Regions from separate parts of the Dietzia sp. 111N12-1 genome, predicted to be linked through region 2. Evidence: predicted binding sites of a transcription regulator. Region 2 holds the regulator's gene; the other holds the start of a gene.
What was found. The regulator LexA, encoded in region 2, represses DNA repair genes until DNA is damaged. The targets are predictions, from matches to a motif close to CGAACANNTGTTCG.
Positions count from the first base shown of each region.

Region 1: a site for LexA is predicted at 10,349-10,362, ahead of AYO52_RS04090 (HNH endonuclease signature motif containing protein). Genes of this name have one in related genera too.

Region 1 is NZ_LSSV01000022.1:44,826-59,434, forward strand. It holds gene AYO52_RS04040 (8-oxoguanine deaminase) at 1-270, opposite strand, end outside; gene AYO52_RS04045 (amidohydrolase family protein) at 267-1,664, opposite strand; gene AYO52_RS04050 (pyridoxamine 5'-phosphate oxidase family protein) at 1,688-2,293, opposite strand; gene AYO52_RS04055 (creatininase family protein) at 2,290-3,120, opposite strand; gene AYO52_RS04060 (FAD-binding oxidoreductase) at 3,108-4,460, opposite strand; gene AYO52_RS04065 (nitrate ABC transporter substrate-binding protein) at 4,531-5,706, opposite strand; gene AYO52_RS04070 (ABC transporter permease) at 5,856-6,821, opposite strand; gene AYO52_RS04075 (ABC transporter ATP-binding protein) at 6,821-7,597, opposite strand; gene AYO52_RS04080 (amidohydrolase family protein) at 7,594-8,979, opposite strand; gene AYO52_RS04085 (helix-turn-helix domain-containing protein) at 9,325-9,939, shown strand; gene AYO52_RS04090 (HNH endonuclease signature motif containing protein) at 10,367-12,001, shown strand; gene AYO52_RS04095 (SidA/IucD/PvdA family monooxygenase) at 12,013-13,566, opposite strand; gene AYO52_RS04100 (alpha/beta fold hydrolase) at 13,740-14,534, opposite strand; gene AYO52_RS04105 (isopenicillin N synthase family oxygenase) at 14,534-14,609, opposite strand, start outside.
Region 2 is NZ_LSSV01000049.1:109,320-123,928, forward strand. It holds gene miaA (tRNA (adenosine(37)-N6)-dimethylallyltransferase MiaA) at 1-10, shown strand, start outside; gene AYO52_RS12415 (IclR family transcriptional regulator) at 7-753, shown strand; gene AYO52_RS12420 (malate synthase G) at 931-3,111, opposite strand; gene dapF (diaminopimelate epimerase) at 3,231-4,121, shown strand; gene hflX (GTPase HflX) at 4,175-5,623, shown strand; gene lexA (transcriptional repressor LexA) at 5,663-6,373, opposite strand; gene AYO52_RS12440 (hypothetical protein) at 6,563-6,997, shown strand; gene nrdR (transcriptional regulator NrdR) at 7,109-7,564, shown strand; gene hrpA (ATP-dependent RNA helicase HrpA) at 7,575-11,489, opposite strand; gene AYO52_RS12455 (hypothetical protein) at 11,541-11,729, opposite strand; gene AYO52_RS12460 (hypothetical protein) at 11,779-12,471, shown strand; gene AYO52_RS12465 (TrkA family potassium uptake protein) at 12,446-13,105, opposite strand; gene AYO52_RS12470 (TrkA family potassium uptake protein) at 13,182-13,844, opposite strand; gene AYO52_RS12475 (APC family permease) at 13,943-14,609, shown strand, end outside.

The sequences.
Region 1 (14,609 bases), on a different contig from region 2:
CCACTGGTACAGGTGGTGATGGGTGTTGATCAGGCCCGGGGTGGCCAGACAACCCGTGCCGTCGACACGTTCCGCGCCGTCCGGAACGAGCGCCGGATCGCACGGCCCCTCCCCCACCGCGGTGATCCGGCCGCCTTCGAGCAGCACGTGGCCGGCGGTGTACTCGGCGCCGACGCAGTCCCCGTCCCCACCCCCGGCCCCGGCCCCGGCCCCGCCCATGGTCGCGACCGCGCAGTTCTCGATGAGCACCGCCGCGGCTCCGGAGGTCATGCCCGCACCAGGCCCGGCGTGAACGCCGGGGTGAACCCCCGCGCCCGGGCCGAGCGGATCATGCGCTCGGTGAGCTGGGCGTCGGCCTCGTCGGCGAGCGGGTGCAGGCTGCGCGCACCCTCCGCGACAAGGCGTCCGCCCACGTAGACGCGGGTGAGGTTGCGCAGCGAGCACGCCAGGACGTACGTGGCGACGGGGTCCCAGATCGGTCCGGTCGCAGGCCTGGTGGGGTCGACGACGACGAGGTCCGCGTGCTTTCCCACCTCCACGCTGCCCACCCGGTCGGACAGGCCGAGGGCTTCCGCGGCCCCCAGGGTGTGCATGTGCAGGACCTCGCGGGCGGCCAGCACCGCGGCGTCGGAGTGGACGGCGCGCTGGGTGTACAGGCCGATCCGCATGTTCTGGAACGGGTCGGACACGTCGGTGCAGGACTGGTCGTCCAGGCCCATCCCCACGCGGATGCCCGCGTCCCGGTACCGGGTGATGTCGGCGATGCCCGAGCCCAGCCGGCCGTTGGAGGTGGCCTGCCAGATCACGGCGGAGTCGGTCTCCGCGACCCGGCGGACCATGTGGTCGGTGGGGTGGACGAAGTGGCCGAACGCGAAGTCGGGGCCCAGGACCCCGGCGCGGTCGTACCAGTCGAACTTGGCCCGCTGTACCTCGAGGTGCTCGGCGGTCTCGACGAAGTGCGCCTGGTTGCCCACGCCGTGGGTGGCCATGGCGTGGCGTTCACGCTCGGCGGTGACCGGCGACGACGACCACTGCACCGACCCGAACACCGACCCGCCCAGGTCCAGCTCGCGGGGAACGGTGCGCAGTCGGTGCTCGGTGACGTGGGCGAACGCGTCGAAGCACTCGGCCTCGGGCAGCTGCTCGTCGTCGAGGCGGGTGGAGGTGACGCAGCGGAGCCCGGAGTCGGCCTGGGCGTCGATCTGCCGGGTGACGAAGTCGATGTCGTGGACCCGCTCGGCGACCAGGGTCGAGGAGGCGTGGTCGAACACCGCCACGACCCGGCTCTGGGTGAAGTTGTAGGCGCTGGTCACACCGTTGCGCAGGAAGTCCAGGCAGCCGGCGAGGGTGAACCAGTACAGGTCCTCGGCCTCCGCCCCGACCATCATCTCGCCCAGCGTCGACACCCAGCCGTAGAGCGTGTCGTCGGGGGCGGTGCCGCGCATCCCGGCGGTGAACAGGTGGCTGTGCGCGGAGACGAACCCGGGGGCGAGGATGGCGCCGCCGAGGTCGTGGACTTCGCCCGGCAGGCCGAGCGGCGGGTCGCCGGGGCCGAGTCCGGCGATGATGCCGGCCTCGTCCACGTGGACCCAGCCGTGGAACCAGGCGGGCGCGGCCGGGTCCGCGGACACGGGCAGGACCAACGCGTCGGTGAAGGTGATCATGGGTTCTCTCGTTCTCTAGTGTGTCAGCCCGGAAGTTCCTCGGCCCGCCACCGCTGCCCGTCCGTCACGAAGCGGCGCCGATGGGAGGGCTCGTCGCGTCCGGTGGCCCAGAAGGTCACGGACCCGGGCCGCAGTCGCATGCCCAGCCACGTCTCGGGCGGCTGCGCCGGCGACGTGCCGAACCGCTCCACCGCCGCGGCCCACACTCGGCGTCTGCCCGGCGGGGCGAGTTCCGCCGTCGCTTGGTCGTTGGTCCAGGCCAGGAGCTTGAGGTACTCGCTGCGGGAGTGATAGCTCGCCAGGTGCTCGTCCCGATCGGTCGGCTCGGCCACCCCGGTGACCGTGAGTTGCCGCGTCCGGTCGGCGGACACCACGACCAGCGTCGCGCGCGGGTCGGTGGCCAGGTCCAGGGCCTTCTGGGACCGCGAATCAGTGTGGAACGTGGGCCCGTCGGTGGTGGCCCCGGAGACCAGCAGGTGCCGACAGTGCGGGGTCCCGTCCGGGCCGACCGTGGCCAGGACCCCCAGCGGCGGGTCCGCCGGGTCGATCGACAACCACGCGACCATCGCCTGCAGCGGGTCATCGGCGGGGCCGGGCATGGTGACCACGGGCATCTCGACGGCGGTCACAGTGCACCTCCCGTCACGGTGGCCGCGGCGGTGACGGTGGCCGCGGCGGACACCCCGCGCGCCGGGTCGAACTCGGCGATCTCGGCCAGCGCCCCGGCCACGGCGTCCACGTGATCGGCCACCAACCGCCGCCCGGTCTCGGGGTCGGCCCCGGTGGGGTCTCCGATCACCCCGGTGTCGGACAGGTCGTCGGCCAGCCAGCCGAACCTCACGGGGCCGGTGAACCCGATGTGCTGACACTCCGCGATCCCGGCCGGGACCCTCGCCTCGGCCGCCGACATGTCGACGAGCTCGGGGTGCAGGTGCAGCATCATTGACGTCTCCGCCCACCCGGCGTGGATTCCCATGCCCAGCTCGGTGGGACCCGGGACCGCACGCCCGGCGTAGAGGAAAGTGCGCAGCCCGAAGCGGCGGCGCAGTTCGCGCAGCGCCACCTCGAGCAGCGCCGAGTTGCCGCCGTGGCAGTTGACGAACAGCACCCGGGTGAACCCGCTGGCCCGCAGTGCCGAGCCGAGCTCGACCACCTCGCGCATCAGCGTCTCCCCGGAGATCCACAGCGCCCCGGTGAGGTTGGCGTGTTCGTCGCTCTTCGTATATCCCAGCGCCGGCATGAGCCAGGCGTCGACGCCCGCCTCCGCCGCGGCGGCCACCGCGTGGGCGGCCACGTGCTCGGCCACCAGGAGGTCGGTGGCCAGCGGCAGATGCGGACCGTGGGGTTCGATCGCCCCGGCCGGGATGACGGCGACGGGGTCACCGGATCCGACCCGGCCCGCCTCGACGGTCGTGAGTTCGGCGTAGCGCCGCTGCGGCCCGATCACGCCTCCCACCGCCCGGGGTTGAGCAGGCCGAACGGGTCGGTGCGGCCCGCCAGCGCGCGGACGGCCTCGGTGCCGTGGTCCACGCGGTACTGGTGCGGCGAGTGCACGCGCACCCCCAGCTCCTCCAGCTCAGGCACACCCGCGTACGCGGCCTCCGGCGAGATGTAATGACCGTTGAGCATCCCGAACATGCGCCCGTGTCCCGCCTCCAGGTGCAGGGTCCCGCCCGGGTAGACGGCCTCCACCTCGTCGAGGCGTTCCACCAGGGCGTCACCCTGGCACTCCATGTGGAACCAGGTGTCCGGCTCGGCCTTCTGCAGCCAGTGGGTGGGGTGGTTGTAGGACAGGGTCGAGACCTTGATCGTCTCGTTGACGCCCGTGCGGACCGCCTCGACCACTCCCCCTGCGGCGTCGATGATCGCCCGGACCTCGTCCACCGCGGCGGCGTCGACGATCGCCCGCAGGCTCGCCCGGCCGGCGGGGATGGCCTCGTCGGCGGGCAGGCACGAGGAGACGTGGGCGCCGTCCGCCGAGCACAGGCGCGGCGCGGGCTCGACGAGGTGGACCCGCCGTACCGCGGCGAACGCGTCGTGGTGGTCGTCGAAACTGGCGTACACGCACCGCCAGTCCTGCAGCGGTTCGATCCGCACCGTGGCGCGCACGATGATCCCGGCGACCCCGTAGGTGTGGACGAACGGCTGGGCGTCGGCACCCTCCAGGTGCACGATCTCGGCGTCCTCGTGGGCGAAGACCACGTCGAGCGCCTCGACGAACCCCTGGTGGTTGCGGCCGTGCACGATCGTGCCGGTGCCCGCCGACCCGCCGGCGAGGAACCCGCCGAGGGTCGACTGCACGGTGGACGGGTACATCCACAGCTGACTGCCGTGGTGGGAGGCCAGCCGCTTCTCGAGGGTCAGCATGCGGACCCCGGCCTCGGCGGTGACCACGCCCGCCTCCGTGTCCACGTGGTCGACGCCTCGCAGCGCGGTCAGGTCCAGGACCAGCCCGCCGTGCAGCGGGACCACCTGGCCGTAGTTACCGGTGCCCTTGCCCCGGGAGGTGATGGGCACCCGTCGGCGGACGGCCGCGCGGACCACGGCGGGCACCTGCTCCACGTCCGTCGGCCGGCACACCACCTCGGGCCGGCCGATCGGCCACTGCGCCCGCAGGATCGGGCTGAGGTAGGACCCGTCCACCGATGCCTTGTCCAGGGAGCGGTCGTCGGTGTGCACGGCATCGGGACCGAGCAGGTCGAGCAGGTCGTCGACCAGGCCGGCGACGTCTGCGGTTGATCCGGGCGATCCGGTGGGCGGGGTGGGTGTGGCGGGCGCGGTGGAGGTCGCGGTCACGAGGGGCTCCGATCGGGTGCGGGACGGGGGCGGCGGGAACTGAACGGGTGAACCGGGCAGCGGAGCCGGATCAGTTCAACCCGATGGCCGGGTCGATGAACTGGTTGGTGGCGACGGTCTCGGGCGAGACGTCTTCGGCGATCGCGACGTCGGCGGCCTCGTAGACGCCCTTGACCTTGGCCACCATGTCGGCGAGGCGCTCGTCGTCGAAGTCACCGATCGTGGCGTTGGGTCCGTTGCCCACCAGTTCGCGCTCGAGCATGGCCTCGACGGCGAAGTCGGCCAGCTCAGCGCTGTAGACCCAGCCGGTGTTGAACTGCTCGACGGCGTCCACGATCACGGCGTTGGTGCGGGCCGGGTCCTCGAAGTACTCGACCTCGGCCTGCTGCAGTACGGGCACCAGCTTCTCCAGGCACGCCGCACTGTCCTCGAGCTCGGCGCTGCGCACGGCCATCATCGACTTGTAGATCGGGTAGCCCAGGTCGTGGAGCAGCTGGTACTTCACCGGCTTGCCCCATTCGGCGACCTCGTTCTCGTAGATGAACGGCTCGGCGCTGGCGAAGCCCTGCTGGGCGACCGCACCGCCGGAGGCGACGAAGTTCGAGGGCGAACCGTCGTAGCTGCCGTCGACCTGGGCGGGGTCGAGGATGCCCTCGCCGAGGAGGTAGTCCATGTAGGCGTTGCCCTCAAAGTACAGGACCCGCGTGTTCTCGTCCTTGAGGTCGCTGACGGTCTCGACGTCGGGGTAGGTCTCGGGGTCCCACATGATCATCTGCGGGTTGATGTCCAGCGGTGCGAAGACGCCGATGGTGGGGTTGTTCAGCGAGTTCTGGACCGCCTGGTCGGCGTCCACGTAGCCGAGCATGATGTCGGTGTCCTGGTACATCTGCGCGGTGACCTGCTGGAACCCGATCGCGGGGCCGCCGGCCCGGATCTCGACGTCCACACCGGTGTACTCACCGGAGGCGAACAGCGGCCCGGAGACCGACTTGGCGCCGGCGTCGATGGTCGGCTCCGGTCCGAGGAGTTCGTAGACGTGACCGTGTTCGGCCTCGGGGTTCCAGTCCGTCTGGACCACGACCTTCTCGGGGCACACCTCGCTGAGGTCGACCGCGCCGATCTCGCCGGTGTACCCGGAGGAGGCCTCCGCGGACTCGGAGCCGCCGCAGGCGGTGAGCGTGACGGCGCCGAGCGTGCAGAGCGCGGCCACGGAGACGGCGGTACGGGGGGCGGTGGTGCGTCGCATGGGAACTCCTGGGTGTGGGTGACGGAACGACGAGATGGAAGCGAGTGCGGTATTGATGTGATCAATAAAGAAGAGTGAACCGCTGCCGTGTTTCAGTGGTGTTGCGGGTTCGGTCGGGAGTCGTTACGGCTGGTCGCCGGGGGTTACGACTAGCGGTCGGCGTCCGGGTTGTACCAGCGCCCCACGACCCGACGGGACAGCAAGCCGAAGAACAGGAACACGGCCACGCCGAGCAGGGAGGCCAGGATGATCGAGGCGAACAGTTCCGGCGACTGCAGGCGAGCGCGGAAGGTGTCGATGAGGATGCCGATGCCCGGGTCGCCCTGCTTGAAGAAGAAGTCGCCGACGATCGCACCGACCACCGACAGTCCGGCGGCCACGCGCAGGCCCTCGAACAGGGCGGGCAGCGCCGCCGGGGCCTCGAGTTTGCGCAGCACCGTCAGGCGCCCGGCGTGATGGAGCGTGAACAGCCGGCGCAGGCCCGGGTCCACGGATTTGAGGCCGAACAGCGTGTTGGACACGATCGGGAACAGTGCGATCAGCACGCACACGAACACGCGGGCGGTGAACCCGAAGCCGAACCAGAAGCCGATCAGCGGCACCAGCGCGAGGATCGGGATGCACTGCAGCACCACCGCGTAGGGGAACAGCGAGCGCTCGGCCCACTTCTCCTGGCTCATGATGATCGCCCACACGACGCCGATCACGAACGCGATCGCCAACCCCGTCAGCGCGACGGTCGCGGTCCGGCCGAGCGCCTCGAGCATGCCCGAGACGCTGGGCCCGAACAGCCCGTCGGTGACCACCACGTGCGGCGCCGGAAGCAGGAACCGCCGCGACGGCTCGAGCACCCCGTAGCTCACGAAGTACCACAGGCCCAGCACTGCGGCCAGGACTGCCAACGGGCCGCCGTAGCGGACCACGGGACCGTCCGCGGACAGTCGGAACCGACTGCGGGTCGGCGCGCTCGGCGGAGCGGCAGCGCCGGACCCGGCGGGATCGCCGGCGGGGGCCGACCCGGCCGGTTCGGCCACGGGGCCCGGGCCCACGTCCGCGGTGGTGACCTTGTCGTCGTCGTCGCTCTTCACGGTCGAGCGGGCGGTGGTTCCGTTCATCAGTGTGCCTCCTCGAGTGCCTGGGAAACCTCGCCGACGAGGTTCATGTAGTCCGCCGTGTAGCGGATGTCGGGGTCGCGCTCCGGGCCGAACGGCACGTCCACCGAGTGGACGATGCGCCCCGGCCGACCGGACATCACCACCACGCGGGTGGACAGGTACACCGCCTCCGCGACCGAGTGGGTGACGAACAGTCCGGCGAACCGCTTGGCCGCGAACAGCCCCAGCAACTCGTCGCCGAGTCGTTGCCGGGTGATCTCGTCGAGCGCGCCGAACGGCTCGTCGAACAGGAACAACTCCGGGTCCAGGGTCAGCGAGCGGGCCAGCGAGACGCGCATCTTCATACCCCCGGAGAGCTCCTGGGGCAGGGACTTCTCGAACCCGGCCAGGCCCACCAGCTCGATCGCGGCGGCCGCACGGTCACGACGTTCGGTGCGGCCGACCCCGTCGAGCTCGGCTAGCATCTCCACGTTCTGCGCGACCGTCCGCCACGGCAGCAGGGTGGCGTCCTGGAAGACGTAGCCGATGCGGTCGGTGCCGGTCTGCATGTAACCGTCGGTGTGGGTGGCGAGCCCGGACGCGAGGCTGAGCAGCGTGGACTTACCGCAGCCGGACGGCCCCACCACGCTGACGAACTCGCCCGCGCGGATCCGCAGGTCCACGCCGTCGAGCGCGCGCGTACCGTTGGGGTAGGTCACGCCGACGCCCGAGAATCCCAGGATCTCTGCGCCGGGTCGGGCGGTCTCCGCCGCCCGGGTGTCGGTGGGTGTGGTCATCGGGACTCCTCGAAGGTTGGGGTGGGTTGGTGGGCATCGCACGGAGCGGCGCGGGCCAGCGGGTCGTCGGGCGGCGTGTCGGAGGGCGGCGTGCCCCCGGGGTCGACGACGACGAGGACCTCCCTCGCCGCCACCACGCAGCCCGCCCGCAGCACGATCCGGTCGGGTGGCGCGTCGGCGATCACGTCGTCGAGCCCGCCCGCTCGGACCAGCAGCAGATCGGCCCGGAGGCCGGGCGAGGGGCCGGCGGGCGGCAGACCCATGACCTCGCGGGCACCGCCCGTGACGAGCTGCCACGCGGTGTCCATGTCGAGGTGGGCGGCCACGATCAGCAGCATCGCCGTCTCGGTGGCGTCGGAGCGGCCGACCGGGTTGAACGGGTCGCGCACGTTGTCGGCGCCGGCGGCGACTGTCACGTCGGTCTCGAGCAGGGCCCGCACCGGGGGCAGGCCGCGCGGGACCGAGGTGCAGCCGGCTCGGCCCTGCAGGTACAGGTTGGTGATCGGCAGGGTCACCACCCCGACGTCCGCCCTGCTCAGCGCGCCGGCGGCGCGGGATTGGCCCGCCCCGTCGAGCGAGCCGATGCGGCAGCAGTGCCCGGCAGTGCGGATCTGCCCCGCCGGCCAGGTCGCGACGCGGTCGGTGAACACCTCGAGCATGGCGTGGTCGCCGTCGAGGAACTCGTCCACGTGCAGGTCTATGCCGGTGCCCAGCTCTTCGGCGAGGTCCACCAGTCGGTTTGTCTCGGCGACCGGGTCGGTCGAGATGTGTGGGGCCCCGCCGATGAGGTCGGCACCGGCCGCGATCGCGGCGCGGGCCCGGTCCGACGGGTCGACCTCGTTGACCATCACCGAGATCTGCAGGTCCATCACGCCGGCGAGCTCGTCGCGGACGCGGACGAGAGCGCGGACGCCGCGCAGCGGGTCGTGGTCGTCGTGCAGGTCCACGTGGCTGCGCACCGCGGTCGTCCCGTTGGCCACGAGCTTGCGCGCTGCGGCGAGGGCGCGGGCGTGGATCTCGTCCTCGTCGACCGTCGCGGCGTAGGCCCGCCACGCGTCGATCGCCGCCCCCAGGTCGCAGCCCGGCGGCCGCGTGGCGCCCCAGCTCAGGGCCTTGTCGAGGTGGGCGTGCGGCTCCGCGGGCGCGGTGAGCACCATGTAGCCGCGGGCGTCGATCACCGATTCGCCCCCGGTAGGACCACCGCGCGTCGGGGTGGTCCCCGCATCCGTCACGGCCACGACCACCCCGTCGACGATGTCCACGTCGACCACCCGGCCGCCCTGCAGCCGGGCCCCCGCGATCCGGTCCACGTGCCGCGGCGCGACTCGCTCGGCCCCGGCTCCGCGCTGTGCATCGCGCTGTGCCGCTCGTCGTGGTTCCATCGTTCCCCTCCTCTGCCGACTCGTGCGTTCCCCGCCGACCCTCCGACTCGGCCCCTCTCGGCAGCCCGGGCTTTCTGATCGGGTGCGGCACTTGTGCATCCGACCCCGGAGCGGGATAGTGACCCCGGGTATTGATCGGATCAATAATGATGAGTGTGGTGGCCCCGTGTTTCGGCGGCATTACCCCGCTGTTCCGGCGCGGTTCCGGTGTCCGCCGATTCCGCGCCAACGCGACTACCTGCACGAATACCGACCCCGGCAGACCGCGTCCCACCAGATCCCGCCCCGCCAGACCCCAACCCGCCCCAACCCGCCCCGACCCGCCCCGACCGCAAGGGAGGCCCCATGACCACCGCACGAGGCGACTCGCTGGACCGTCTCGGCGCGCGCATCCGGCACCACCGCCGCCAACTCGGACTGACGCTCGTCGAGGTGGCCGACCAGGCCGGGATCTCGCAGCCCTTCCTCAGTCAGATCGAGCGCGGTAAGGCGGCGCCCAGCATGTCCACGCTCGAGGGTCTCGCCCACGCCCTCGGCACCACCCAGGCCCACCTCCTCGACGCGGTCACCGCCGGCGGGGCCTCCGACACCGGCGGACCCGGAGACTCCGGCCGGGACCCGGCCCATTCCGACCGGGTCGACGTCCAGCGCTCCACCGAGGGCGCCACCCTGACCCGTGCGGAGGGCACGGTCGGCGGTCACACCCGACTCCTGCCCGGAGGCCCGGGGGGCACGCAGTTCCTCGAGTTCGTGGAGACCAACCACGTCCCGGGCCGGTTCTTCGAACACCCCGGCCAGGAATGGCTCTACATCACCCGGGGCACCGTCCTGCTCGAGGTCGGCGATTCGCTCACCCGACTCGAGGCGGGCGACGTCGCGAGGTACAACGGCACCCTCCCCCACCGGTGGTACGTCCCCGACGGCGGCGAGGCGTGCCTCATCGTCGCCCGACCGGGTTGACCGCGACCGGGCCGCCCGACCTGCGCCTGACCAGCACGACCACCACGACCACCCGCCTCAGCTGCCCTGGGACATCCCCGCCCCGGCGCCCTCCCTCGCGCGCCGACCTGGGGCGCCCTGCGGGGGCCGAGCAGGGCACCCCAGGTCAGAGCACCCAAGACCGTGCGCCGCCCACGGCGCCACACCCTTCACCGAACCAAAACCCGGACCCGGACCCACCACTCCCCCGAGACCGCCCGCACCACGCATGCCCTCTACCTGCGGTGCCCTGCGGAGGGTGCGCAGGGCACCGCAGGTCAGCGGGCGCCGCGGTGATTAGCGACGACGACGAGGCCGGGCATCTCCTCCGTAATGAGATGACACTCGCTCGCGTGTTCGATCCAGTCTCCCTGCCCGCAATGTCAGACCTAGAACATATGGTCGAACCATGACGAGCACCTCCAAGTCCGACGCCCATGATTCCGCCTCCCATGCTGCGATCGTCCCCGATGCCCCCGACCCGTTCGTGCCGCCTAAGGGGTTCACCACAGCGACGGGTCCCGCCGTCGACGTGATCGTCCCGGAGGCCTACGCCCGGTGGGATCCACATCAACAGCGCGGATATCTCGCCCAACGCCTGATCAACGCGGCCGAAGGACGCACCGTCGCCTTCGCCTACGATTGCGTCCGGGTCGCGGGACAGCGCGACCGCCACCGGGACCCGTGGGAGACCGCCGCCTCGATCGTCAGCGCCTCGATGGCGTTGTCCCGGCACGGCGCCTCGCGTCTGGTCACCACCGCGGTCGAGTTGACCGAGCGGCTCCCCCGTACCGCGGCCCTGCTCGCGACCGGATGGATCGGCATCCTCGCCGCCCACACGATCGCCGAGGAGACCGCGATGGTCTCCGATGAGCTCATGCCCGAACTCGACAGGCGGATCAGTGAGGCACTGGCTCCCACCAGGCGCCGCACACACCCGCCGAGACTCGGCCCGCTACGAAAGATGCTCACCAAGACCGTCTCGGCGTGCGACCCGGTCGGGGCCGACGCCAGGGCGAGGGAGGCGCGGCGGGACCAGGACGTCGAGATGGTGCCGCTGGCCGACGACAGGGCCCTCATCACAGCGCACCTCACCGCAGAGACCGCCGTGGAGATCGCCGACCGTATCGAGGCCCTCGCGCACACCGCCTCCGAGGACGACCCGCGTTCTCTCGGTGAGTTGCGTGCCGCGGGCCTACTGGCGCTGAGTCGCGGGTGGGCCTGCCTGCCCGACGTCGACGGCGAACACCCCGGTGACCCGGACGGACAGGCGACCGCTCGGCGGGTGACCATCTACGCCTACGACGACGGCAGTCCGGACAACCGTGGCCTCACGCTGGCCGGCTACGGGCCGATCACCGGTCACACCGCCGACCAGCTGGAGCGCAGCGCTCGTCGCCGGATCGACTCACTGGCAGATCTCGCGGACCCCGACTGCTACGCGGCCCGGCGGTACACGCCCTCCGAGGCGTTGGCACGCTTCTGCAAGGGCCGCGACGGCACCTGTGTCTTCCCCGGGTGCCACACGCCGGCCGAGAAGACCGACCTCGACCACATCATCCCGTTCGACCATGACAACCCGGAGTGCGGCGGGCACACCACGTCCGATGATCTCGGCTCCCTCTGCCGCTTCCACCACCGACTCAAGACCGAGGGAATCTGGGCTTACTACCGGGACATCGACGGAACCTACGTCTGGCTCCACGGCCCCAATCACCCGGAGGCGGATCCGGGAACGCGCATCACGACGGCCCCCGGTGGACCGCTGGCCGCGCTCGCCCCGCCGCGGCATCCGGAGTCCAGCCGACGGCAGCAGAACGCGGCCGAAGCCGGCAGGACCGGCAGCGGCTCACCGGCGTCGAGGAGGCGCCCCCACCTGCGTCACCGCCGCGCGGCGGAGCGCAGCAGACTGCGGGCCCAGGCGCACCATCGTCAACAGGAACCCCGGTCAGGGCGCCCGCCGCGCTCGGCTCCCCCGCAGGATGACCGGCCCCAGCAGGACCAGCCGCGGTCCTCGGCGTTCGATGATGAGTCGCCGTTCTGATGGCGGGGCCGTCAGTAGCGGGGTCTCGTCGGGTACCAGCCGTCGTCGGGGCGGTGCGGGCCGATCGACCGGACCTCGCGGAACTCGAAGCCCGCGAAGTCGTCCGCGAGGCGGTCCCAGTTCTCGCGAGTGATCGCGGTGGTGACCGCCCCCGCGATGCGACCGACACCTCCGTAGATGCCGGACAGCTGGTTTCCGGTGACGCCCATGGACGTGCGCGCGCCGGTCGAGAAGTGGTGCAGCCTGGTCACCCAGGGCGCGGAGCCCGGTCGGCGTTCGGTGAACTCGAAACCCGGTCCGAGGTAGGGGTTGCGTCCTGCCGGGTGGCCGGCGGCGAAGTCGTGCACGTCGGCCCACAGGGCGATGTCGTCGACGAACTCCGCGAGCTCCGGGCGCAGTCGCAGGTCGACCTCGTACCCGGTCGCGGCGATCACCACATCGGCGTGGAACCGGCCGGCGGGGGTGACGATGGCGAGCTCGGTCCCGCCCGCGCCGTCGTCGACCACCGCGACCGAGTCCCAGGCACAGCCTGTGCGCAGCGCGAAGTCGGGATGGGCGAAGCACCGCCACACCGTGTGCTGGGTCGGCGGCTGCGGCAAGCCCCCGCTGAGGAGGGTGAAGTCCCACTTCGCGCGATCGTCGAGGTCGTAGAAGCGTTCCTGCATGCCGGGGAACTCCATCCACCGCAGCGGGTTGGAGTCCGGGACGGTGTCCCGCCGCATGAACACCTCCGCTCGCGCGGCGCCGTGGTCGAGCGCGGTGGCGGCGTTGTCGAACCCGGAGGCTCCGCCGCCCAGGACGGCGACCCGCCGGCCGCGCAGGGCCTCGAAGTCGATCGGGTCCTCGGTGTGGAACCAGCGCTCGCGCGGCAGCGCACGGACCATCTCCGGCACTCGCTGTCCGCCGCCGCCGCTGAGGCCGAGGGCGAACACGATCCGCCGGGCGGTCACGGTCTGGGTGGTGGCCCCGTCGGCGGCGGCCACCTCCACGACGAACGGGCCATCCGCCGTGGCGGGTCGGTGCACGGCGGTCACCCGCGTCTCGTGGCGGACCTCGATCCCCGCTGCCTCGCGATACCAGCGCAGGTAGTCGTTCCAGTCCAGGCGCGGAACGAGGTCGATCTCCTGCCACGCCTGCTCGCCGTAGACCGCCTCGAACCAGCGGCGAACGTGCAGCGACGGGACGTCGAACTCGATGCCGCGCATGTGTTTGGGGCTGCGCAGGGTGTGCATGCGTGCGTAGCGGTCCCAGCAGCCCACCCGGTCGGCGGGCCCGTCATCCACCACCAGGACCCGGTCGATCCGTTGACGTCCGAGGGCGAAGGCGGCGCCGAGTCCGGCCTGACCGCCTCCGATGACGAGCACATCGAGTTGCGCGCATCCGGGTTCGCGCGGGATCCAGTCGCGAGCATGGCTCGTGGTGGCGATGTCCTCGCGGACGCGCGCGGTCAGCGCGGCCAGCCTGGCGTCGGCGTCTGCGAGACGACGGGGGCTGCGGCCCGCGGTGGCGGGGCTGGTGTCGCCCGGAGTGGGCAGCGTGGGCGCGTCGGGCATCACGGAGGTCATGGACGTCTCCTGCGGCATCGGGACCCGGGTCCTGTGCCCGGGCGGACACCGCGCCGCTGCCTGACTGATGACTCGGCCGCCGGGGCGTCGGTCGCCCGGCGGCCGGGTCGGCTGGGCCGACCGCACCGCCGCGGTGTCGCCTCCGAGTCTGACACCAGCGCTTTTCCGCCGTGTTACGCCGACGTGAGGGCGGTGTGGCGCGCCGGCCGATCCGCGTCGCCGGCGGCGACGTCCCGCGTGAAGCTCGCCAGCGCCGCGCACAGTGGGCCCGGTGCGGACAGCTGCGGGACGTGGCCCGTGTGGAGCGTGACCACCCGGGCACCGGGGGTGAGCTGCTGCATGCGTCGCTGCGCGATGATCGGCACGGTGCGATCCCCGGTGGCTTCGACGTACAACCGCGGCAGGGCGCCGAAGCGCGCAGGGGTCCAGGCGGCGGAGATCAGCCGGGCGCTCTCCCGCTGCGGACGCAACCGTCGCGCGGCAGCGATCGCCTCCCCCTCCAGGGCGTCGTGGAAGAACACCGCCGCCGCGGCCTCGGGCGGGACCGAGGTCATGCGGCCGTCGGCGCTCGACTCGAGCCACCGGGAGATCCCCACATCCGGAGGCAGGCCGATCCCCGCACAGAGCTGGGCGAAGTCCACCCCCGAGGGCAACATCATCCCGGCGACGAAGGCGACCCCGGCGACCCGGTCCGGAATCAGTTCGGCGACCCGGGTCACCACGACCCCGCCGCCGGAGTGCCCCACGAGAACGGCAGGTCGTTCGAGAAGCCGCACGAGTGCCGAGACATGGTCGGCCAGGGTGTCGAGGTCGACCACCTCGTCGTCGTCGCCGCCAACGCCCGGTAGGTCGACCACATGGGGGCGGAGGCCGGCCGCACGGAGCGGACCGGTGACGGTGTCCCACACCCAGCCGCCGGCCCACGCGCCGTGGACCAACACCACGTCCGTCACGGTGTCGACCTCCATTACCGGGCCGACGCCGCCAGGACCCGGGCCGCCTCGCGAACCGCCGCGGTATTGGCCTTGCCGTGCCGGGACCCG
Region 2 (14,609 bases):
CCGGCGGTGAGCAGCCCCGGATCCGGGCGCTCGCGGGTCCAGTCCGTCGACCGCGCCTTCGACCTACTCGACGCGCTGAGCATCCGCGGGGGCCGGGCGAGCCTCGGGGACCTGGTCTCCGACACGGGCCTGGCGGCCGCCACCGTCCACCGGCTGTGCGGGACGCTCGCCGAGAGCGGTCACCTCCGGCGCGACGCGGGCCGCGACTATCTGCTGGGACCGCGTCTCCAGCGGATCGGCGACGTCGCCGGACGCGCCACCGCGTCCTGGGCCGTGCCGGTGCTCACCGCCGTGGTCGAGGGCACCGGGGAGACCGCCAACCTGGCCGTCCGGGAGGGCGACGGGGTGGTCTACCTCGCCCAGGTGCCGTCCCCACACTCGATGCGGATGTTCACCGAGGTGGGACGACGGGTGGACGTGCACTGCACCGCAGTGGGCAAGGCCCTGGTCGCGGGCGACGACGACGACGAGGTCCGCAGGATGCTCGACAGGGCGGGCATGCGCCGCTTCACCGACTCGACCATCGTCGACCCCGACAGATTGATCGAGGAGCTGCGGGTGGTGCGACAGGCGGGGTTCGCCACCGATGAGTCCGAGCAGGAGGAGGGCGTCCGCTGCGTCGCCATCGCGGTGGGTACCGGGGACGCCGCCTTCGCGGTGTCGGCATCCGGCCCCGAGGCCAGGTTCACGCGCGATCGCCGCGACGCCGCCGTCGCGATCCTGCGTGCGGCCGTGGCCGGGCTCGTCCCCTGATCTCGCGTCCGGCGAGCACGCCCGCCCGCCGGACGCCATCGGGCCGGGCGCAGGACGCCCGCGGCCGTGAGAGCGGAGAATCCGCCACCCCCGCCCGGAACCGGCCCCACCGGCGTGGGATCGGAAGTCGGGCGGACGTGGCGGATTCTGCGGGTCGGCGGGTGGGCCGGCGCCGGTCTAGCGCGCGTTGGCGGCCTTGAACTCGCGACGACGGCGATGCAGGATCGGCTCGGTGTAGCCCGACGGCTGCTTGGTGCCCTCGAGGATCAGTTCCCGGGCCGCCTGCCAGGCGATGGACGAGTCGAAGTCCGGTGCCATGTTCCGGTAGGCGTCGTCGCCGGCGTTCTGCTTGTCGACGATCTCGGCCATCCGGCGCAGCGAGTCCTCGACGTCGTCGGCGGTGATGATGTCGTGACGGATCCAGTTGGCCAGCATCTGCGAGGAGATCCGCAGGGTGGCGCGGTCTTCCATGAGGTTGACGTCGTGGATATCCGGCACCTTCGAGACGCCGATGCCCTGCTCGACCCACCGCACGACGTAGCCGAGGATGGTCTGGCAGGAGTTGTCGACCTCTTCCTTCTTCTCCTCGTCCGTCCAGTCCGTGGACGGGGCCAGGGGGACGGTGAGGATGTCGTCGACACTCGCGCGGGCACCCCCGGCGAGCAGCTCTTCCTGCCGGGTCATGACGTTGACCCGGTGGTAGTGGGTGGCGTGCAGCGTGGCGCCGGTCGGCGAGGGCACCCACGCGGTGTTGGCGCCGGCCTCGGGCTGGCCGATCTTCTCGGCGAGCATCTCGGCCATGAGGTCGGTCTTGGCCCACATGCCCTTGCCGATCTGGGCACGGCCACGCAGGCCGCACGCCAGACCCGTGTCGACGTTGAAGTCCTCGTAGGCGTTCATCCACCGGGCGCCCTTCATCTCGCCCTTGCGGATCATCGGCCCGGCCTCCATGGAGGTGTGGATCTCGTCGCCGGTCCGGTCGAGGAAGCCGGTGTTGATGAACACGACCCGTTCGGTGGCCTCGGCGATGCAGGCGGCGAGGTTGACCGAGGTACGACGCTCCTCGTCCATGATGCCCACCTTGAGGGTGTTCTCGGGCAGCCCGAGGAGCTTCTCGACACGACCGAACAGCTCGGTGGTGAACGCGACCTCCTCCGGCCCGTGCTGCTTGGGCTTCACGATGTAGATCGACCCGTGGCGGCTGTTCCGGCGCTCGTTGCCCTCGGCGATCCCGTGCATGCCGGCGAGCGAGGTGACCAGTGCGTCGAGGATGCCCTCGGGCATCTCGTTGCCGTCGGCGTCGAGCACGGCCGGGTTGGTCATCAGGTGGCCGACGTTGCGCACGAACAGCATCGAGCGGCCGTGGAGACGGACTTCACCCGAACCATCGGGCGCGGTGAAGACCCGGTCGTCGTTGAGGACACGGGTGAGGGTCTTGTCGCCCTTGGTGATCTCCTCGGACAGGTCTCCCTTCATGAGACCCAGCCAGTTGCTGTAGCCCTGGGTCTTGTCCTCGGCGTCGACGGCGGCGACCGAGTCCTCGAAATCCATGATGGTGGAGACGGCGGACTCCAGGACGACGTCCTTGACGCCGGCGCCGTCGGTCGAGCCGATGGGGGAGTCCGGGTCGATCTGGATCTCGATGTGCAGACCGTTGTTGCACAGCAGGACCGAGGACGGGCTCGAGGGCTCGCCCAGGTAGCCCACGAACTTCTCCGGGGCCGCCAACCGGGCGGTCGACCCGTCGGACACGGTCACCTGCAGGCCTCCGTCGACCACGGCGTAGGCCGTGGAGCCCACGTGGCTGCCCGACTCCAGCGGTGCGGCGTCGTCGAGGAATTCACGGGCCCAGTCGATGACCTTGTCCCCGCGGACTTTGTTGTATCCCGAGCCCTGCTCGGCGCCGTCGGACTCCGGGATCGCATCGGTGCCGTAGAGGGCGTCGTAGAGCGAACCCCAGCGGGCGTTACCCGCGTTGATCGCGAACCGGGCGTTCATGACCGGCACGACGAGCTGTGGGCCGGCGACCGTGGCGATCTCCGCGTCGACGTTCTCGGTCGTGACGGAGACGGACTCGGGCTCGGGCACCAGGTACCCGATCTCCCGCAGGAACGCCTTGTAGGCGCCCGGGTCGATCGGCGCCGGGTTCTCGTGGTGCCAGGCGTCGATCCGGGACTGCAACCGGTCGCGGGTGTCGAGCAGTTCGCGGTTGCGGGGGGCCAGTTCGGTGAAGATCTCGGAGGCGCCCGCCCAGAACGCGTCGGGATCGACCCCGGTGCCCGGGATCGCCTGGGAGTTGACGAAGTCGTACAGGACCTCGTCGACCTGGATTCCGCCGACAGTGATGCGTTCGGACATCGATGCTCTCCTGGAGGTAGGGGACCGTTCTCCAGGCCGACTCTAGTGGGCGTACCGTCCGGCATCATCCGACATTTCCACAGTGCGGAACGGCCCCCGCCGGCGAGTACGATTTCGCCATGACTTCGACGCGCCAGGCCTCGCAGCCCGACGGTATCGCCTTCCTCAAGGGCCACGGCACCCTCAACGACTTCGTGATCCTCCCGGACGATCAGGCCGACCTGGACCTCGACGTGGACCTCGTACGGGCACTGTGCGATCGGCGTGCCGGAATCGGCGCCGACGGAGTCCTGAGAATCGCGACCGCCGGAGCCCTCGTCGACCGGGGCGTGCTCGCGACCCTGCCGCCCGGCGTGGACGGTGGGGACTGGTTCATGGACTACCGCAACGCCGATGGTTCCATCGCGGAGATGTGCGGCAACGGGGTCCGGGTCTTCGCCCACGCCCTCGTCGCGACCGGGAGAGCGGAGTCCGGCTCCATCCCGGTGGGCACGCGGTCAGGGACCCGCCCCGCCGAGGTCCTCTCCCACTCGGGTGATGACGCGGTGGTGCGGGTGGACATGGGGGAGCCGCGTCTGCTCGGACTGTCCTCGGCGGTGGTCGGTGGCCGGACCTTCGCGGGACTCGCCTTCGACATGGGAAATCCGCACCTCGCCTGTGTGGTCCCCGATCTGGACGCCGCGGACCTCGCCGGGCTGCCGGTGCAGGAGACCCCGGTGTACGACCGGGACTTCTTCCCCGACGGCGTCAACGTCGAGATCGCCACCCCGATGGTGGACGGTCGGGTCTCGATGCGGGTCCACGAGCGGGGATCAGGGGAGACCATGTCCTGCGGAACCGGAATCGTCGCGACCGCGGTCGCCGCGCTGGCCGACTCGGGGGAGGCGACGGGCGACGTCGTCGTGGTGGTCCCCGGCGGCGAGGTCGAGGTCTCACTCACCGAGGCCGGGTCCTCGCTCACCGGGCCGTCCACACTCGTCGCCCGCGGTCATTACCACCGTGGTCGGTAGCACACCGTCTCGCACGGGACACCGGGGGGCCCGGTGTGAGAAGATGAACCCGAATGACTACTGATCACACGGCCGCTGACCGGCCGACACGCGACCTCGATCCGTCCATCGGTGATTTCCAGCTCGAGGAGAGATCCTCGATGCGCCGGGTGGCGGGACTCTCCACCGAACTCCAGGACGTCAACGACGCCGAGTACCGCCAGCTCCGACTCGAACGGGTCGTGCTCGTCGGTGTCTGGACCGAAGGGTCCGCCGCGCAGGCGGACGCCGCGATGGACGAGCTCGCCCAGCTCGCCGAGACCGCGGGATCGGAAGTGTGCGACGCGCTCATCCAGCGCCGCGACAAGCCCGATGCCGCCACATACATCGGGTCGGGCAAGGTCAGCGTCCTCAAGGACGTGATCGCCGCGACCGGCGCGGACACCGTCATCTGCGACGGCGAACTCACCCCGGGACAGTTGCTCGCGCTGGAGAAGGCGGTCAACGTGAAGGTCATCGACCGTACCGCGCTGATCCTCGACATCTTCGCGCAGCACGCCACCAGCCGTGAGGGCAAGGCCCAGGTGACCCTCGCCCAGATGGAGTACATGCTCCCCCGTCTGCGTGGGTGGGGCGAGTCGCTGTCGCGCCAGGCGGGCGGTCGTGCCGGGAGCAACGGCGGCGTCGGTCTCCGTGGCCCGGGTGAGACCAAGATCGAGACCGATCGGCGTCGGATCCGCGAGCGGATGGCCCGTCTGCGCCGGGACATCAAGGGGATGAAGCAGGCCCGAGACACCAAACGGCACCGACGGCGTTCCACTCCGGTGCCGTCCATCGCCATCGCCGGATACACGAACGCCGGGAAGTCGAGCCTGCTCAACAGGATCACCGGAGCCGGCGTCCTGGTTCAGAACGCCCTGTTCGCCACACTCGACCCGACGACGCGCAAGGCCGAGTTGCCTGACGGCAGAGCAGTCGTCTTCACGGACACCGTGGGATTCGTCCGACACCTGCCGACCCAGTTGGTCGAGGCGTTCAGGTCCACACTGGAAGAGGTCGTCGACTCCGAGTTGCTCCTCCACGTCGTGGATGGTTCGGATGCCTTCCCGCTCCGCCAGATCGAGGCGGTGCGCAAGGTGATCAACGAGGTGGTCGAGGAGCAGAACGCGGAGCGGCCTCGGGAACTCCTGGTGATCAACAAGATCGACGCCGCGGATCCCGTGGTCCTCACCGAGTTGCACCACGCGCTGCCCGACGCCGTGTTCGTCTCGGCGGTCACCGGGCAGGGTGTCGACGAACTCCTCGAGCGAATCACGCAGATCGTCGCCTCGGGGGACACCGAGGTGACCCTGTCCGTCCCGTACTCCCGCGGGGACGTGGTGTCTCGGGTCCACGCCGAGGGCGCAGTGGTCGAGGAGGAACACACCCAGGACGGAACCCGGCTGGTGGTCCGACTGCCCGCGTCCGTGGCCGGCGAACTGGACGAGTTCGCCGCCCGCGGTCCACATGACGGCGCCGCCTGACCCCTGCGGGGACGGGCGGCGCGTCGTTCGAACCGGGACTCAGAGTTTCCGGAACACTGTCACGACCTTGCCGAGGATCGTCGCGTGCTCGCCCGGAATCGGGCTGAACGACGGATTGTGGGGCAGCAACCAGACTCCGCTCGAGTCGTTCCGGAAGGTCTTGACCGTCGCCTCCCCGTCGATCATGGCGGCGACGATCTCCCCGTTGTCCGCGACGTTCTGCCGCCTGACCACCACGTAGTCGCCGTCGCAGATGGCGGCGTCGATCATCGACTCGCCGACGACCTTGAGCATGAACAGATCGCCTGATCCGACGAGGTCCGACGGCAGGGGGAAGATCTCCTCGACGGCTTGCTCCGCGAGGATGGGCCCGCCCGCCGCGATCCGGCCGAGCACGGGGACGTAGACGGGTTCGACCGCGCCGCCCGGACGCTGGGGCTCCGGAGCAGGTGACCGACGGCCCCGTGACTTCTGCCCCGGGACACCGTGGACATCGACCGCCCGCGGCTTGTGCGGATCCCGCGTCAGGAAGCCCTTCTTCTCCAGCGTGCGGAGTTGATGCGCCACCGACGACGTGGACTGCAAGCCGACCGCGTCCCCGATCTCGCGGATGCTCGGCGGATAGCCACGCTCCTTGACGGTGTCGTGGATGTGGAGCAGAACGCTCTTCTGTCGGTCCGTCAGTGACTCGAAATCGGGCTTCGGCATCTCGTGTGGTCCCTTCGGCGAATGGATGTTCGACGCTGTGATCTGTCTACACCCTAGTGCCACGGGCTGCGGCGCGCCACACACGTGTTCGAAGAAATTCCTCCGTGGATCGTGACTGTGTCGGAGTCGCGTGATACAACTCTAGGGGAGTTCGGATTCGAACAGATGTACTGAGGAACACATACAGGTGTGCGAATCACGATCGCACACCGTATCGAGTAGGGAGCCACCATGACCGTTGTCGAGCTTCAGTCCCACCCACGTCCGGCCGCGCGGTGGACCGAGGTCTGCCCCGACGACCATCGTGGACGGGTCGCGCACCTCGACCGGCCCGGTGACGTGTCGGCGCGGTCCACCCGTGCGCCGCGACGCCCCCTGGCCCGACCGGAGGGCAGCCGGCCCGCCGTCACGTCCTCGCGTGCGGAGAATCTCGTCCGGCCGCGGGTGACCGCCCGCCCGGCCGCCGTCACGTCGGTCGCCCCGGGTCGCCGCGTGCTCGTGCGCCCGGTCTCCACGGACCGTGTGCGGGCGTGCCATGTCGAGGCCCCGGCGTCCACCGGGGTCGTCGACGACGTGCCGGCCTGGGCGCTACTGGCGTGCGGGATCGCATTCGGCGTGATCATGCTTCTCGCAGTGGCCTTCCTCGGTGGACCCGCCTACGCGTGACCGGGCAGCGGGCCTCCTAGAATGGACCGTGGGCGGTGGTCTACCGCCCCCGCGTTCCGTCAGGCACGATCCGGGACGCGTGAACTCCGGTCGACGAAGGGCCCCACGGGAATGTACTGCCCGACATGCCACCACGAGGACTCCCGGGTAATCGACTCACGATCCGTCGACGAGGGTCAGGCGATCCGGCGTCGCCGGGAGTGCCCCCGGTGTGGACACCGGTTCACGACGCTGGAGACGCCCCTGCTGACGGTTCTCAAGCGGAACGGGGTGACCGAGGCGTTCAGTCGGGACAAGGTCGTCCGCGGTGTCCGCCGCGCGTGCCAGGGACGATCGGTTGACGAGGACGCTCTGCGTCGCCTCGCCCAGCAGGTCGAGGACGCTGTGCGATCCGGCGGTGCGTCCGAGGTTCCCGCCCACGAGATCGGGCTCGCCATCCTGGGCCCTCTGCAGGATCTGGACGAGGTCGCCTACCTGCGGTTCGCGTCCGTGTACAAGCAGTTCAGCTCGGCCGACGACTTCGAAGGCGAGATCATCGCCCTCCGGGAGCGCCGCGCGAGCCGCTGACCACGCGGCATCATCGGGACGACCGCGGGGCGAGCGCAGACGCCACCGCCTTGTCGATCCGCTCTGCCGAGACCGGCCGGGCGGTACCCAGTGACTGCGCGAACAGCCCCACCCGGTACTCGGCGAGCATCCACCGCAGGTCGCGGCACGCCCGTGCGCCACCCGGCCGCCGCCGCAGCGCGGCGCACGCCTCCTCGACGATCGACTCGGAGCGGTTCAACTTCGCCGTGAGTTCGCCGTGCCGGGCGGGTGACTTCTCCGCGAGGTCCAACCGGAGGCCGACCGCCCGCACATGTCGCTCCAGATGTGGAAGCACATCCGAGGGATGGCGGGCGAGGAATCCCCGCCCGACGAGGAAGTCCAGCGAGGGACGGACATCGTCGGCGACGTCTGCCGGCACCTCCGCCAGACGGCCCGACACGGACTGGGCGGCCATCAGCGCGGGAACCGCCGCCGAGATCGCGGACGCCACCGCACCGGGGACCTCCGCCCTCGCAGTGGCCTGGATATCCTGGAACTCCGCGACCGTGAGAACCGGTGCGCCCTTACGCCGGGCGATGATCCGCCCACTCGCGGCGAGCGACGCATCCGAGACCAGGGATTCCATCCCGCCATGCGGGTACTGGGTGAGCGCGAGCCGCTGCTGGACCGGGCGACCGCGCAGAATCGATGCCGTCGAGACCAGGCCGCCCGAGACCAGCGTGAGCACCGCCGACGCCTGGGTGGATCGACGCTCGTCCTCCGTGGCGCACGCCACGACATGGATGCCGTCCCCACCGACGCGCAGGGCGGGGTAGACGGTCACCTCGACCCCGTCCACCGAGCCGGTGACCGACTGCGGGAGGTCGCCGATGGTGTCGGATGTCCACTCCCGGTAGGGCCCCTTGTCGGGTACCAGACGGGCGTTGAGGGTCGCCCGTACCCTGTCCACCAACCGGGTCCTCAACTGCGCGAGATCCGTTCCGGACGCCACGACCTCGTCGCCGTCGACCACCTCGAAGCGCATCCGGAGGTGGCCCGGCAGCTGGTTCTGATCGAAGTCCCGCGGATCCACCGTGGTACCGATCCGGGCAGACAACGCTCGCGCGAGAGCCACGGACAAGGGGGCGGAGCGGGGCGAGACGTCGCCCGCCAACAGGGCCGCGAATTCGGCGGGAGGTGAACACAGTCGGCGCAGATACTTGGGGAGCGTGCGGAGCATCTCCGTGTAGAGCTCCTCCCGCAGCCCCGGCACCAGCCATTCGAACCCCGCGGTGGTGACCGAGGACAGCTGCGGCAACGGGATGCGCACCGTGATCCCGTCGGTCGTGACGCCGGGATCGAACGCGTACAGCAGTTCGAAACTCCGCTCTCCCTGACGCCAGAGGGGCGGGAAATCGGCGGCGTCGGGCACCGCCTCGGAGGTGCGTATGTCCTCGGGAGTGAGACGGAGGCTGTCCGGGTCGCGATGACCACGCTTCTTCCACCAGGACTCCAGATGCCGGCCGGAGGTGATGTCCTCGGGCAGGCGATCGAGATAGAAGGCCACCAACGCCTCGTCGTCGATCACCAGGTCCCGACGACGGCTCCGCGTCTCCAGCTCACGGGCCTGCTCCACGGCCTCGGCGTTCTCGCGGATGACCGGGACCCGGGTATCCAGGCGTCCTTCCACGATCCCGTGGCGGACGAGCATCTCGCGGGCGAGCGGGGCGTCGACCCTGGAGAGCAGGATCCGCCGCGCCTCCACCACGGTCAATCCCAGCAGCAGCACCTTCTCATACGCCATCGCCGCACCCTGGGCGTCCGACCAGTGCGGTTCGGAGTACTGGGTGCGGGTGAGGTGACCCCCGAGTTGTTCGATCCACCCCGGATCGATCCGGGCGACATCACGCGCCCACAACCGGGACGTCTCGACGAGCTCGGAGGCCATCACCCAGCGGGGAGGCTTCCTGGCCAGGTCCGACCCGGGGAACACCTGGAACCGGATACCCCGCGTGCCCCGGAACTCGCGGGTCTCCTCGTCTCGCATACCGACGTTGGTGAGCAGACCGGTCAGGACCGCCTTGTGGAGGTCGTCCTCCGCTGCGTGTCCGGACGCGGGATGCCACCCGCGTTCACGGCACATGCTCCGCAGCTGGGAGTTGAGGTCCTGCCACTCGCGGATGCGGAGCCAGTGCAGATACTCCGCCTTGCACATCTTGCGGAAGGCGCTGCCGGACAGCTCACGGCGCTGCTCGGTGATGTACCTCCACAGATTGAGATATCCGAGGAAGTCGGACGTCTTGTCCGCGAAGCGGCGGTGCAGCAGATCCGCCTTGTCCCGCTCCTCCGCGGGACGTTCGCGGACGTCCTGCACCGTCAGTGCGGCGACCACCACCAGCACGTCCGACAGCGAACCGTTGCGGTGGCCCTCGACCACCATCCGGGCGAGTCGGGGATCGAGGGGGAGTGCCGCCATGTCACGGCCCACCTCGGTCAGGTGAGGGCGCTCGTCGTCGTCGACCCTCACCGCCCCGAGTTCGGAGAGCAGGGTGAGGCCGTCCCGGACGGCCTTGCGGTCCGGGGGTTCCACGAACGGGAAGTCGTCGACGGGGCCCAGGTCCAGATCCGCCATCGACAGAATCACCGAGGCGAGGTTCGTGCGCAGGATCTCCGGGTCGGTGAACTCGGGGCGCGAGTCGAAGTCCTCCTCGGAGTAGAGGCGGATACATATCCCGTCGGCGACGCGGCCGCAGCGTCCCGCGCGTTGGGCGGCGGAGGCCTGGGACACCGGCTCGATGGGCAGTCGCTGCACCTTGGTCCGGGTGGAGTAGCGGGAGATCCTCGCCAGGCCGGTGTCCACGACGTAGCGGATGCCGGGCACGGTCACCGAGGTCTCGGCGATATTGGTCGACAGGACCACCCGCCGGGTGGAATGGGCCCGGAACGCGCGCTGCTGTTCGGCTGCCGTGAGGCGGGCGAACAGCGGGAAGATCTCGGTGCCCGGGAACTTCCGGCCCCGCAGCACCTCCTCGGCGTCGCGGATCTCACGCTCACCGGAGAGGAACACGAGTACGTCACCGTCGTCCTCGCGTAAGAGTTCCGCCACGGCGTCGGCGAGCGCGTCGAGGGGATCAAGGTCGACCACGCGATCGGCGTGTACGACCTGTAGGGGCCGGTACCGGACCTCCACGGGATAAGTGCGCCCCGAGACCTCGATGACCGGGGCCGGGCGCCCCTCCGGGCCGGCGAAGTGACGGGCGAAACGGTCCGGGTCGATCGTGGCGGAGGTGATGACGAGTTTGAGGTCCGGGCGACGGGGCAGGATCTGCTTGAGATAACCCAGCAGGAAGTCGATGTTGAGACTGCGTTCGTGGGCCTCGTCGATGATGATCGTGTCGTAGGCCCGCAGCAGCCGGTCACGCCGGATCTCGGCGAGCAGCACACCGTCGGTCATGAGCTTGACCGCGGTCTCGGGGCTGGTGCGGTCGTCGAAGCGGACGGCGGAACCGACCGGGCCACCGATCTCCACCCCGAGCTCGTCCGCGATCCGCTCGGCGACGGAGCGGGCGGCCAACCTCCTCGGCTGGGTGTGGCCGATCATGCCCTTGACCCCGCGCCCCAGTTCCAGGCAGATCTTGGGGATCTGGGTGGTCTTGCCCGACCCCGTCTCGCCGGCGATCACCACCACCTGGTTGTCCCGGATCGCCTCGGCGATCTCGTCCTTGCGGGCGCTGACCGGGAGCTGTTCCGGGTAGCGGGGGGTGGGGATCGACGCGGTTCGGCGCCGCACGCGCTCGGCGGCCTCGTCGATCCGCCGTCCGAGGTCATCCAGCTGGTCGACGCGGGCACGACGGACCCTGGACCGGAGACGATGGGCGTCGAGGGTGCCGACACCGTCGAGACGGGCGAGGAGGTCGTTTCGGGCGCGGCGGAGATCGGGAGTGGGTGAGGAGGACGACGGCATGGTGCCGCAAGGATATCGACTCGCGTCGCCGGGCTCCGATCGGCGCGGTCCCTAGTCGACGACGCCGTCCCGCCGACTCTGGATCCTCGCGTAGCGCTCGTGCAGCCGCTCCCGCACCTCATCGGGCTCGTAGGACCGCCGACGCCGCTCGGAACGGGCCGCCAGGATCCCCGTGGCGGCCACCCCCGCCGCACCCGCCGCGCCGATCACCTTGAGCCACTGCCGTCCCCTGGGAGCCATAGGGCCGAGACTAGGCGGGGACGCACGGGCGGCCTGGCAGGATCGCGGTATGAGCGTCGACACCGTCCCCCTGGCCGCCGCGGCGCACCGCACCCGCACCGGGGACCTCTGGCTCTTCCGCGGCCGGAGTACGGCGGACCGGTTGATCCAGACCCTGACGAACGCACCCGTCAATCACGTGGGCCTCGCGGTGGTCCTGGACGACATGCCGCCGCTGCTGTGGCACGCCGAGATGGGACGGGCGCTGCCGGACGTGTGGACGGGTCGCCACCAGCGCGGCGTCCAGCTGCATGACCTCGAGTCCGCCGTCCGGCAGTGGGCCGGACCGTACGGCCAACGAGCGTGGTTCCGCCAGATCTCCCCGGAGGTGGGCGGGGAACACGAGGACGCGCTACTGGAGTCGATCGCCCGGTTGAACGGGGTGTCCTTCCCCTCCGCGGGACGTCTCACCGCGAGGTGGGCACGAGGACGGTGGGCGGCACGCGGGAAGCGGCCGGGCGTCACGGGGCGCAGTGACCGACCGGGGTCCGATGCCGGCGCGGCGATGCGTATGGAGGCGGCCTACTGCGCGGAGGTCGTGGGGGTCACCCTGGAGGCGATGGGTGTACTCCTGCCCGCGGGTGAGGCGAGTTGGTACGACCCGGGCCGTTTCTGGAGCGGTGACGACCTGCCCCTCGCACCGGGATGGGACTACGGACGGGAGATCGCGGTGACGGTCACCCGCCCAGGACGACCTCGCTGATACCGGCCTCGACCTCCTCCGGCGCCACCACGAGCAGTTCGTCGCCGGGCTCGAACGGAACGTCGGGTTCGGGGACGATCACCCGCCCGCCGCGCAGGATCGCGACGAGTGCGGCGTCCCGGGGAAACCGAACGCGGGACACCGACCGCCCCGCCAACGGGGTCTGGTCCGGCAGCGTCACGCTCACGAGGTTCGCCCCTCCGCGGCGCAGGGTCATCAGACGGACCACGTCCCCGACGGAGACCGCCTCCTCGACGACCGAGACGATCAGCCGGGGCGTCGACACCGCCACGTCGACGCCCCAGCGCTCGTCGTAGAGCCACTCGTTGCGGGGATCGTTGACGCGGGCGACGACCCGGGAGACGGCGAATTCTGTCTTGGCCAACAGGCTCACCACCAGGTTGGCCTTGTCATCACCCGTGGCGGCCACCACCACGTCCGCCGCCTGCAGGTCCAACCGTTCGAGGACGCTGAGCTCGCAGGCGTCGCCGACCTGTTGATCCGCCCCGTCGACGGGGTCGGCCGAGAACACGGTGGAGCGCTTGTCTATCAGCGTGACGTCATGGCCGCCGGTCACGAGTTCGCGTGCGATCGACCGTCCGACGACCCCGGCTCCGGCCACCACCACCCGCATGGTCGCGGAGTACACGGTCCTGGCCGGGGCTCCGGCGAGCAGTCCCGAGCCGTCGGCGTAGTCGGGGACGGAATTCTCAGACATCGGAGGGTCCTTCCTGCACCAGGTCGTCCAGTTCCGACACCGTCTGCGAGGGCACGATGATATGGAGGACATCGTCGGCCTGGACGAGCGTGTGAGCGTCCGGGAGGCGGCTCTCGCCGAAGCGGGTGACGGCCGCAGCACGTCCTCCGACCGCGGCCGCGAGCCGGTCGACCGGGACCCCGACCCACGCCGCCGGTGCGTCGAGGGCGACGAGGGACACGGAGTCCGTCTGGTCCCGCCACTCGACGGGACTCGACCCGGCGGTGATGTAACGGACCAGACGACCGGTGGCCCACGGAACCGTGGCGATGGTCGAGATCCCCAGTCGTTCGTAGACCTCTGCGCGCCCCGCGTCGTAGATGCGCGCTATCACCCGGTCGACGCCGAAGGTCTCCCGGGCGACACGCGCGGCGATGATGTTCGAGTTGTCCCCGGAGGACACTGCGGCGAATGCGTCGGCCCCCTCGAGCCCGGCCTCGGTGAGCACCGTCTTGTCGAAGCCCTGGCCGGTCACCGTGCGCCCCGAGAACTCGGCCGACAATCTGGCGAACGCAGCCGAGTCGCGGTCGATCACCACGACCTGGTGGCCGGCTGCGTCGAGTTCGACGGACAGCGCGGCCCCGACACGACCACAGCCCATGACGACGACCCTCATGACGAGTCCACTCCTCACGGCCCACGCACGTGAGCCAGTGACGGACACGCTACTCACACCCACGGATGCTGCCCGGCGGGGCTCGCGGGCCCTACGATATGTCGGTGTCCAGGATCTCGAAGGTCTCCGTGGGAACCAAGCGTCTCCTCGTGGGGCGTCCCTCGCGCAGCGACACCATCGGTGCCACCAGCCTCCGCAAACGGATCGCGTTGCCGGTGTTCGCGTCCGACGCGCTGTCCTCGGTGGCCTACGCCCCGCAGGAGATATTCCTCGTGCTCTCCATCGCCGGGGTCTCGGCACTCACGTTCACCCCGTGGGTGGGACTGGCGGTGGCGGCGGTCCTTGTGGTCGTCATCGCCTGTTACCGGCAGAACGTCCGTGCCTACCCGTCGGGAGGAGGCGACTACGAGGTCGCCACCGTCAATCTGGGCCCCCGTGCGGGCCTGGCGGTCGGCGCGGCCCTGCTGTTCGACTACGTCCTCACGGTGGCCGTGTCGATTTCGGCCGCCGCCGCGACCATCGGATCGGCGATCCCGTTCGTCCAGTCCAGGGAGGTCCCGTTCGCCGTCCTGGCGATCATCCTCCTGGCGGCGCTCAACCTGCGTGGACTCCGTGAGACCGGCGCGATGTTCGCCGTCCCCGTCTACGCGTTCCTCGCGTCCATGACGGCACTCATCGCCTGGGGGTTGTTCCAGGTCGAGATCCTGGGTCGCGACCTCCGGGCCGAGTCCGCGGGATTCGAACTGGTCCCCGTGGACGGTGCGG